DNA from 2 places in the Streptomyces sp. NBC_01166 genome. Region 1 is predicted to be linked to the other one. Evidence: riboswitches for the same ligand, from Rfam matches in the RefSeq annotation. Region 1 holds a riboswitch; the other holds the start of a gene.
What was found. Region 1 has a riboswitch for ZMP and ZTP ahead of OG379_RS05420 (phosphoribosylaminoimidazolecarboxamide formyltransferase). Riboswitches for the same ligand answer to the same signal wherever they lie in the genome.
Positions count from the first base shown of each region.

Region 1 (4,207 bases):
TGGACGGCGTGTCCTTCGTCATCCCGGCCGGTACGTCCGTCGCCGTGGTCGGTGAGAACGGCGCCGGTAAGAGCACTCTGGTGAAACTGCTGTGCGGGCTGTACCGGCCGACGGGCGGACGCATCCTCGTCGACGGTGTGGATCTGTGGTCCATGCCGCCCGACCGCTGGCGGTCCAGGGTGGCCATGCTGTTCCAGGACTTCTCCAAGCTGGAACTGCGACTGAGGGAGAACGTCGGCATCGGCCACCTGCCGGACCTGGACGACGACGCGGTCCTCGGCGAGGTGCTCGGGCGTGCGCACGCCGGGCCGATCGTCGCCCGGGTCCCCGGAGGGGTCGACGGACTGGTCGGCCATGCGTACGGCGACGGGGCCGAACTGTCCGGAGGTCAGTGGCAGACCCTGGCACTCGCCCGGGCCATGATGCGCGCCGATCCCCTCGTCCTGGCGCTCGACGAACCTGCCGCAGCTCTGGACGCGATGGCCGAGCACGCCCTGTTCGACCGTTTCGTCGCATCGGCCGAGGCCGCGGCCTCCCGGGCGGGCTCAGTCACACTCTTCGTCTCCCACCGTCTGTCCACCGTGCGGACGGCCGACCGCATCGTGGTCCTCAGGAAGGGCACGGTCCTCGAATACGGGGCGCACCCCGACCTGGTCGCTGCGGGCGGCCTCTACGCCGAGCTCTACAGCCTTCAGGCCCGGGCGTACGACGACCTCGGGCCCGACGGCGCTCAGTGATGGAAGAGCCGAAGACCGGTGTGCGCGAGCGCGATGCCCTGCTCGCGGCAGGCTGCCTCGACCTCGTCGGACCGGATGGAGCCGCCCGGTTCGGCGATGGCGGAGACCCCGTGCCGCTTCGCGTGGTCGACGTTGTCGCGGAAGGGCAGGGCGCCGTCGGAGACGAAGGACACCCCGGTCAGGGCATGCATCCACCGCGCACGCTCCTCCGCGTCCGGCGGGACCGCCGGCGTGCGGAGCACCTGCGCCAGCCTGTTCTCCTCGTCCTTCGTCAGATCGCCCTCGATGAATCGGACCTGCCAGTTGATCCGGTCCTGGCGCCGAAGGCCGGGCTCGAAGTCCAGTGCCCTGACGGCCGGGTGGCGCCGTAGCCACCACGTGTCGGTCTTCGCCCCCGCCAGCCTGGTGCAGTCCACCCGGGACTGCTGGCCGGCGCCGATGCCCAGAGTCATCCCGTCCCGCAGATAGCAGACCGAGTTGGACTGGGTGTAGCGCAGCACCGCGAGGCCCAGGAGCAGGTCGTCCGTCGCCTCGGCGGTGATCTCCCCGTGCCGCAGGGTGAACAGATCCCGGGTGAGGGGGACCGCGTCACGGTCCTGTGTCAGACGGAGCCCGGACACCTCGCGGGTCTCCCGCCGCGGCGGTACGGCAGTGCTGTCGGCCTCCAGGACCAGGAAGCGGCCGTTCTTCTTCTTGCTCAGCTTGTCGACCGTGCCAGGGGCGTAGCCGGGAGCGATGACCCCGTCGCAGATCACCCGGGCCAGCAGGTCGGCCAGTTCGTCGTCGATGGGGTGGGAGACGGCGGCGAAGTCCCCGTACGAGGACTTGGGGTCGGCGTCGCGGGCGCGGAGGTAGGCGCCGGTGAGTGCGCCGACCGACGTGTCGCCGAGCTGGTACAGATCCCTGACGACCTCGTCCAGCGGGCCGTCCACGGCGGCGCCTGCCGGGGACACGTGCTTGAACGAGGCGGCGGCCGGCTTGCCCAGAGCCGCGCTCGCCTCACTGACGAGCCGCCAGGCGTTGAGCGCGTCCAGCAGGTTGATGTAGGAGGGCACGCCGTTCAGCAGCCGTACGGGCCACTGCCCGGACCGCGTCGGTGCCACCTCGGCGAGACGCTGCTGCGGATTGATCCCATAGCGAAGTTCCACGTCATGACTCCCTCGGAAGGACATCGTTGACGGGAACACCCAGGCGGACGGCGTTCGCATCTGTGCGTACAGCAGCCGTTCCCCGGTGGTTGTCCACCTTCGCCAGTCGCGGCCTTCGGTAACGGTACAGGGACGACAGGAGTTGATCAATGGCCCGACAACCAGTGAGACGGGTGAGACGTGTTTCCGGTCCGACAGTAATTCCCAAGGAATGTTCAAGTCGCCTGGTAGAACCAGAGTTGACGCGCGTTGACCCTGCGGCCGTCGCGCAGTTCCGCTGATCACCGATCCGATACCGGTACTTGACAACTACTCACGGATCCCGGTGATATCGATGAGCACGACGGACCTGACCGAAGCCGTCGACCGTGGGACACGAACGATGGGGGACGACGTGTTTGTGCCGGCTTCTGACTGAATCGACAGCGCGGATATCCCATCGGCGACGAGGCCGCTACGGAAGACCGCGATCACCCTTCACTCCTCCCGGGGGCGGCGCACCCCCCGAAACGGGCATGTCATGACAGGTCGCCCGTTTTCCTGCCGTCAATGTGGACGGCGGTTTCACCCCGCATTCCTCACTGTGTTGACGTGGCGTCCGGTTTTCTCCGCATGTGTGTTCCGTGCTGATCCGGAAAGCGAGACAGGAGCGAAATGAGCACGTATGTTTTTCCGGGTCAGGGATCGCAACGCAAGGGTATGGGGCGTGCGTTGTTCGATGAATTCCCTGATATCACCGAGCGTGCTGACCGTATCCTCGGCTATTCGGTCAAGAAGCTGTGCACCGAGAATCCGAACCAACTCCAGAACGAGACGCAGTACACGCAGCCGGCGGTCTACGTCGTCAACACGCTGACGTATCTGAAGCGCACCAAGGAGACAGGACAGGTCCCGGAGTACGTGGCCGGCCACAGCCTCGGCGAGTACAACGCCCTGCTGGCCGCCGGGGTGCTGGACTTCGAGACGGGTCTGCGGCTGGTCCGGAAGCGGGGCGCGGCCATGGGCCGCATCGAAGGCGGCGGCATGGCGGCGGTCACCGGCCTCGACCGCGAGCAGGTGTCACAGCTGCTGGACCGGCACGAACTCACCGACATCGAGGTGGCGAACGACAACGCGCCCACGCAGGTGGTCGTGTCCGGCCTGAAGCCGGCGATCGCAGCGGCACGGGACGTCTTCACCTCTCTTCCCGGCGACGTGGGATTCACCGAACTCCGGACGAGCGGCGCCTTCCACAGCCGGCAGATGGCTCCGGCGCGGGCGGAGTTCGCCCAGTACCTCGCCGACACGTCACCGCGCTTCCGCGCGCCGACGATTCCCGTCATCGCGAACGTCGACGCCAAGGCGTACGACCTCGCCCGGGTCGAGACGTGTCTCACCGAACAGATCACCCAGCCCGTGCGCTGGGTGGAGACCATCCGCCACCTGCTTTCCGTCGGCCAGGAGGAGTTCGTGGAGGTGGGGACGGGGCGCGTGCTGACTTCCCTGATCGAACGCATCCGGGACGCGGCCGGGAGCGACTGAGAGCGCCGGGGCCGTGGCCGTGAGCGAGTGGCTTGGACGAGAGGGGACAAGGATGAGGTCTGCCGGGATCGAAGCGATGAACGTGTTCGGCGGCACTGCGTATTTGGACGTCATGCGGCTGGTCGACCACCGCCGGCTGGACAGGGCACGCTTCGAGAACCTGCTCATGCGACAGAAGACGGTGGCTCTGCCGTGCGAGGATCCGGTCACGTTCGCCGTCAACGCCGCCAAACCGATCGTCGACGCGCTGACCGATGCCGAACGGGCGCGGATCGAAATGGTGATCACCTGCACCGAATCGGGTATCGACTTCGGGAAGTCGCTGAGCACCTATGTGCACCATCACCTCGGACTGAGCCGCAACTGCCGGCTGTTCGAGATCAAGAACGCGTGCTACTCCGGGACCGCGGGCTTCCAGACGGCCGTCAACTTCGTCCTCTCGCAGGCGTCACCCGGTGCGAAGGCGCTGGTCGTCACCACCGACATCTCCCGGTTCACCGTGGTGGACGGCGGTGACGCGCTGACCGAGGACTGGTCCTTCGCGGAGCCCAGTTCCGGGGCCGGCGCCGTAGCCATGCTCGTCAGCGACACGCCGACGGTCTTCGAGGTGGACGCCGGGGCCAACGGCTACTACGGGCACGAGGTGATGGACACCTGCCGGCCCACGGCCGACAGCGAGGCGGGCGACGCCGACCTGTCGCTTCTCTCCTACCTGGACTGCTGCGAGCAGACATTCCTCGAATATCAGCGTCGGGTGGCCGACGCCGATTACCGCGCGACGTTCCATCACCTCGCCTTCCA
Region 1 covers NZ_CP108613.1:1,175,629-1,179,835, reverse strand. Annotated here, with positions in the region: gene OG379_RS05425 (ABC transporter ATP-binding protein) at 1-737, shown strand, start outside; gene OG379_RS05420 (phosphoribosylaminoimidazolecarboxamide formyltransferase) at 731-1,945, opposite strand; ZMP/ZTP riboswitch at 1,916-2,005, opposite strand; gene fabD (ACP S-malonyltransferase) at 2,540-3,406, shown strand; gene OG379_RS05410 (hydroxymethylglutaryl-CoA synthase family protein) at 3,459-4,207, shown strand, end outside.

Region 2 (4,207 bases), 4.5 Mb from region 1:
TTCCCCTTCGGCGGTACGGGTACTGGCCCTGCGGCAGCACCGGGGAATCTACCGGCCGCGTCCCGGGCTCACGCGTCCAGCCAGGCCTCCCTGTTCCGCGCGACGTCGTAGACCCTCTCCACCTGGGTGGGGGTGAACACGCCCGTCAGCGGGGCGAGGACGGACACCTGGCGTTCCCGGCAGACGCGGACGCCGGCCGGTGTGGAGGCCACTTCCAGCGCCGTGACGCCGGTGAACACCAGCACGGTCTGTACGGGCACGTCGAAGGCGCAGTAAGCCTCCAGCGCGGCCCGGGCCCGCCGGGCGCCCGGTTGGCCGTCGAGCTCGTACGGCTGCGGGGCGCCGTCGTCGGTCCGCAGGGTTCCGTCGCCGATCCGCACCGATGCCCCGGGGCGGTGATCGGTGCTCACGGCGAACACGCCGCCGGGCCCGATGAGCAGGTGCCCGATCTCCGTGCCGTCCGGCAGCGGCACGGAGTGCAGGACTCTCCAGCCGTGCCGGGTCAGCCGCTTGAGCTCGGCCCCGACCCGCCGCTCCCCCGCGAGGGCACCACGCCGCGGGTCCGCGTCCTTGTGCCGCCGCAGTGCCCCGGTGGCGGCCCGTACGAGCGCGCCGGTCCCGGATTCGCCGAGCTGCTCGCGGAGTCCGGCGCCCGGCCGACGCGATGCGAGGTCGGTCGCGGGGGTCAGCGCGGGGAGGACGGCCGGCCTCCGGCGCGGCTCCGGCCCCGGCTCCGGACCGGCCACCGGATCCGGCACGGGCGTCACCTCCGGCGCAGGTACCACTTCCGGCGCGAGCACCACCTCCGGCGCAGGCGCCGCCTCCACCGCAGGCGACGGCCCCCGCACGGGCGGCGCCTCCTGCGCGGCCCCCCGCTTCCGCATCCCCCGCATGGGCGGGATCCGCGGGACCGGAGGCGGCGCGGGCGGGGTCTGCGGCCCGGCCGGTGCCTCCTCGCCGACGAGGGCCGGCAGGTCCGGGACCTGGCGCGCGAGCGCGTCGGCCACGGCGTCGCGATAGCGCGGGTGAAGGACGGTGATCGTGCCGCTGCCCCGGTCCGCCCATCCGATCGCGGTGCCGTCCGGCAGGTTCACATAGAGCCGGTCGTGCCCGAAGAGCTGCCATGACGTGACCTTGAGATCCTGCATCGTGCCCCCTCTGTTCACCCCGCCGACGTCCTTGCTCCCCCAGCCTGTACGGCTGGTCGGCCCCCGCACAGGGCGCAGAGCGGGCGCGCGGAGTCGGGAGCACGGCGTTCCGGAGCAGTCCGGGCCCTGTGTGCCCCGGACTGCTCCGGCGCCCCGGTCAGGCCAGGGGGAGACCCGGCGCCGGATAGGCCTCCATCATGGTCCTCACTTCGTCCCTGACCTTGGAAACGGTCGTTTCATCACCTGTACGAGCGGCATCGACCACAAGATCGATCCACTGCGCGACCACTCCCATCTCGGAGGCGGGGATGGACCGGGACGTCAGGGCGGGGGTGCCGATACGGATGCCGGACGGGTCGAAGGGCTTACGGGGGTCGTACGGAACGGTGTTGTAGTTGACGACGATCCCGGCCCGGTCGAGCGCCTTGGCCGCGATCTTCCCGGAGACGCCCTTGCCCGTGAGGTCGGCCAGCAGCAGATGGTTGTCCGTACCCCCGGAGACGAGGTCGAAGCCGCGTGCCGCGAGTTCCTCGCCCAGCGCACGGGCGTTGGCGACGACCTGGTGGGCGTAGGCCGCGAAGTCCGCCCCGGCCGCCTCCTTCAGCGCGACGGCGATGGCGGCGGTCGTCTGGTTGTGCGGGCCGCCCTGGAGGCCGGGGAAGACGGCGCGGTCGACGGCCTTGGCGTGCTCGGCCCGGGTCAGCAGCATCGCCCCGCGCGGCCCCCGGAGGGTCTTGTGGGTGGTCGTCGACACCACGTCGGCGTACGGGGCGGGCGACGGGTGCGCGCCTCCGGCGATCAGTCCGGCGATATGGGCGACGTCGGCCACCAGCACCGCACCGACCTCGCGGGCGATCTCCGCGAAGCCGGCGAAGTCGATCACCCGGGGCACGGCGGTGCCGCCGCAGAAGATGAGTTTGGGCCGTTCGGCACGCGCCAGGTCCCGTACCTCGTCCAGGTCGATGCGCCCGGTGTCGCGCCGCACGCCGTAGCGCACGCCCCGGAACCACGTACCGGTGGCCGAGACGCCCCAGCCGTGGGTGAGGTGACCGCCCATCGGCAGCGACATCCCGAGGACGGTGTCGCCGGGCTCCAGGAACGCCAGGTAGACGGCGAGGTTGGCCGGGGAGCCGGAGTAGGGCTGGACGTTGGCGTGGTCCATCCCGAACAGCGCCTTGGCCCGCTCGACGGCGAGGGTCTCCACCTGGTCGATGACCTGCTGGCCCTCGTAGTACCGCTTGCCGGGGTAGCCCTCGGAGTACTTGTTCTGCAGGACGGTGCCGGAGGCCTCCAGCACGGCCGCCGATACGTAGTTCTCGCTGGGGATCAGGCGCAGGGTGTCCGCCTGGAGCCGCTCCTCGGCGTCCACCAGGGCGGCGAGTTCCGGATCGGCCGCCGTCAGGGCGGGGCGTGCGGGAGCGGGACGGCGTGCATCGGACGGTTGTACGGCCACGGGTTCCTCCCGGGTCGGTCGCACGGGGCGACGTGGACCCGGACTGCCCAGGCGGACGGCCTCCGGCGATGACTTCCCGGGACGTGCCCGGGGTGTGCCGCTCCCTCGTGGTCGATTCCACGGAGCACCCTTCCGGGTACGCGCCAGTCGCGGCACTCCGCACCTTACTGCGGGGCGGTGCGTTCCGACAGCGTGCGCGCCGGTCGCGGCATCCCGCACCATACCGGCGCCAACATCCGCAAGAACGCGTGAACGGGCATGAAACTGGGCAGCTTCCCGGGGACCTGACGGGGTTCGGCGGTGGGGGGCCGTGATGGAGTCACGTGATCAGTCGGGCATGTCCGAGCCAAGACCCGGGGCCGGGCCGGAGCCGGGACCGGAGCAGACGTGGGGGGCCGGCCGGCCTCCACCGCCTCCCGCCCGGCCTCCGGCAGCCGGCCCGCCGCCCCCGGGGGCGGCGCTGCGGGCCGTCGCCGCCGGACTGCTCAGCCTCTCCGGCCTGGGACTCGGCCACGTCCTGCTGCGCCGCTGGGGCCGGGCGGCGGTGAGCTGGGCCGCGACGGGCGTCCTCCTGCTCGTCGCGCTGCCCGCGGACCCGGGCGGGGTGCCCGCCGCCCTCGTCGCCGCCTATCTCGTGCTGCTCGTCCTCGCGGGAGCCGACGCGGCCCGCATCGCCCTGCGCGCGGACTTCGGCCGGTGGCCCCGGCCCGTCCTGGCAGCGGTGCTCGGGCTGCTCCTGCTGGCCGTCCCGCTCACCGGAACGGTGGCCTACGGCTCCGCGCAGGACGAGGCCGTGGAGCAGGAGCTGCTCGACCGTCTGGAGGAGGGCGACGATCTGGTCGCGAAGGCGGCGGAGAGCTCGTTCGTCCTCTCCGGGCCCGACTACCGCTACGCGCTCACGCTCTACCGGGAACTGGGCGAGGACCACCCCGGATCGCGCGCCGCCGCCCTCGTACCCGGGCGCCTGAAGAGCTATTACGAGGCCGTCGCCACGCCGTACCGCGCGAAGAAGCACTGCGAGGCGGTCGAGCCGCTGACCTATCTGCGCACACTCCCCGGCACGGTGGACCGGAAGCTGCTCGGCGATCTCGCCGGCTGGCCCGACACCCCGCTCGCGGAGTCGTTGTACGGCTGCGGCGTCTCCCGTCTGGCCGGTACGGGGCCTGATTCCGGCAGCAAGGAGCTGGGCACACTGCTGCGCACGTTCCCCGAGTCCTCGCAGGCCGGACAGGTGGGCCCGGCCGTCAGCCGGACGATACGACAGCAGCTCTCCGGCTTGAAGGGCGCCGAGCCCTGCGACGTGACCGATCAGCTGCGGCGGACGAGCACCATGGTCGCGGAGCTCCCCGAGACCTCCGTGCCCTCCCTGGGACGGCAGGCCGACGCGGGCGTACGGGACGGGGTGTACGCCTGCGGCGTGGACGAGTTCAAGGACAAGCGGTTCGCCGAGGCCCGGCAGACCCTGACGGACTTCGCGGACACCTACGAGGAGGACGGGCGCGGGCCGCACGCCCGGGACATCGCCACGGCGGCCGAGATAGCCGAGGTCCGGCCCTCGGCCGGCAGAAGACTGCCCGGGAGCGGCAAGCCAGGTGGCGTCCGCATG
Region 2 covers NZ_CP108613.1:5,663,550-5,667,756, reverse strand. Annotated here, with positions in the region: gene OG379_RS26250 (NERD domain-containing protein) at 69-1,148, opposite strand; gene glyA (serine hydroxymethyltransferase) at 1,306-2,601, opposite strand; ZMP/ZTP riboswitch at 2,640-2,762, opposite strand; gene OG379_RS26240 (hypothetical protein) at 2,939-4,207, shown strand, end outside.
Region 2: linked by a shared signal. The riboswitch ahead of glyA (serine hydroxymethyltransferase) and the one ahead of OG379_RS05420 (phosphoribosylaminoimidazolecarboxamide formyltransferase) in region 1 are both predicted to bind ZMP and ZTP.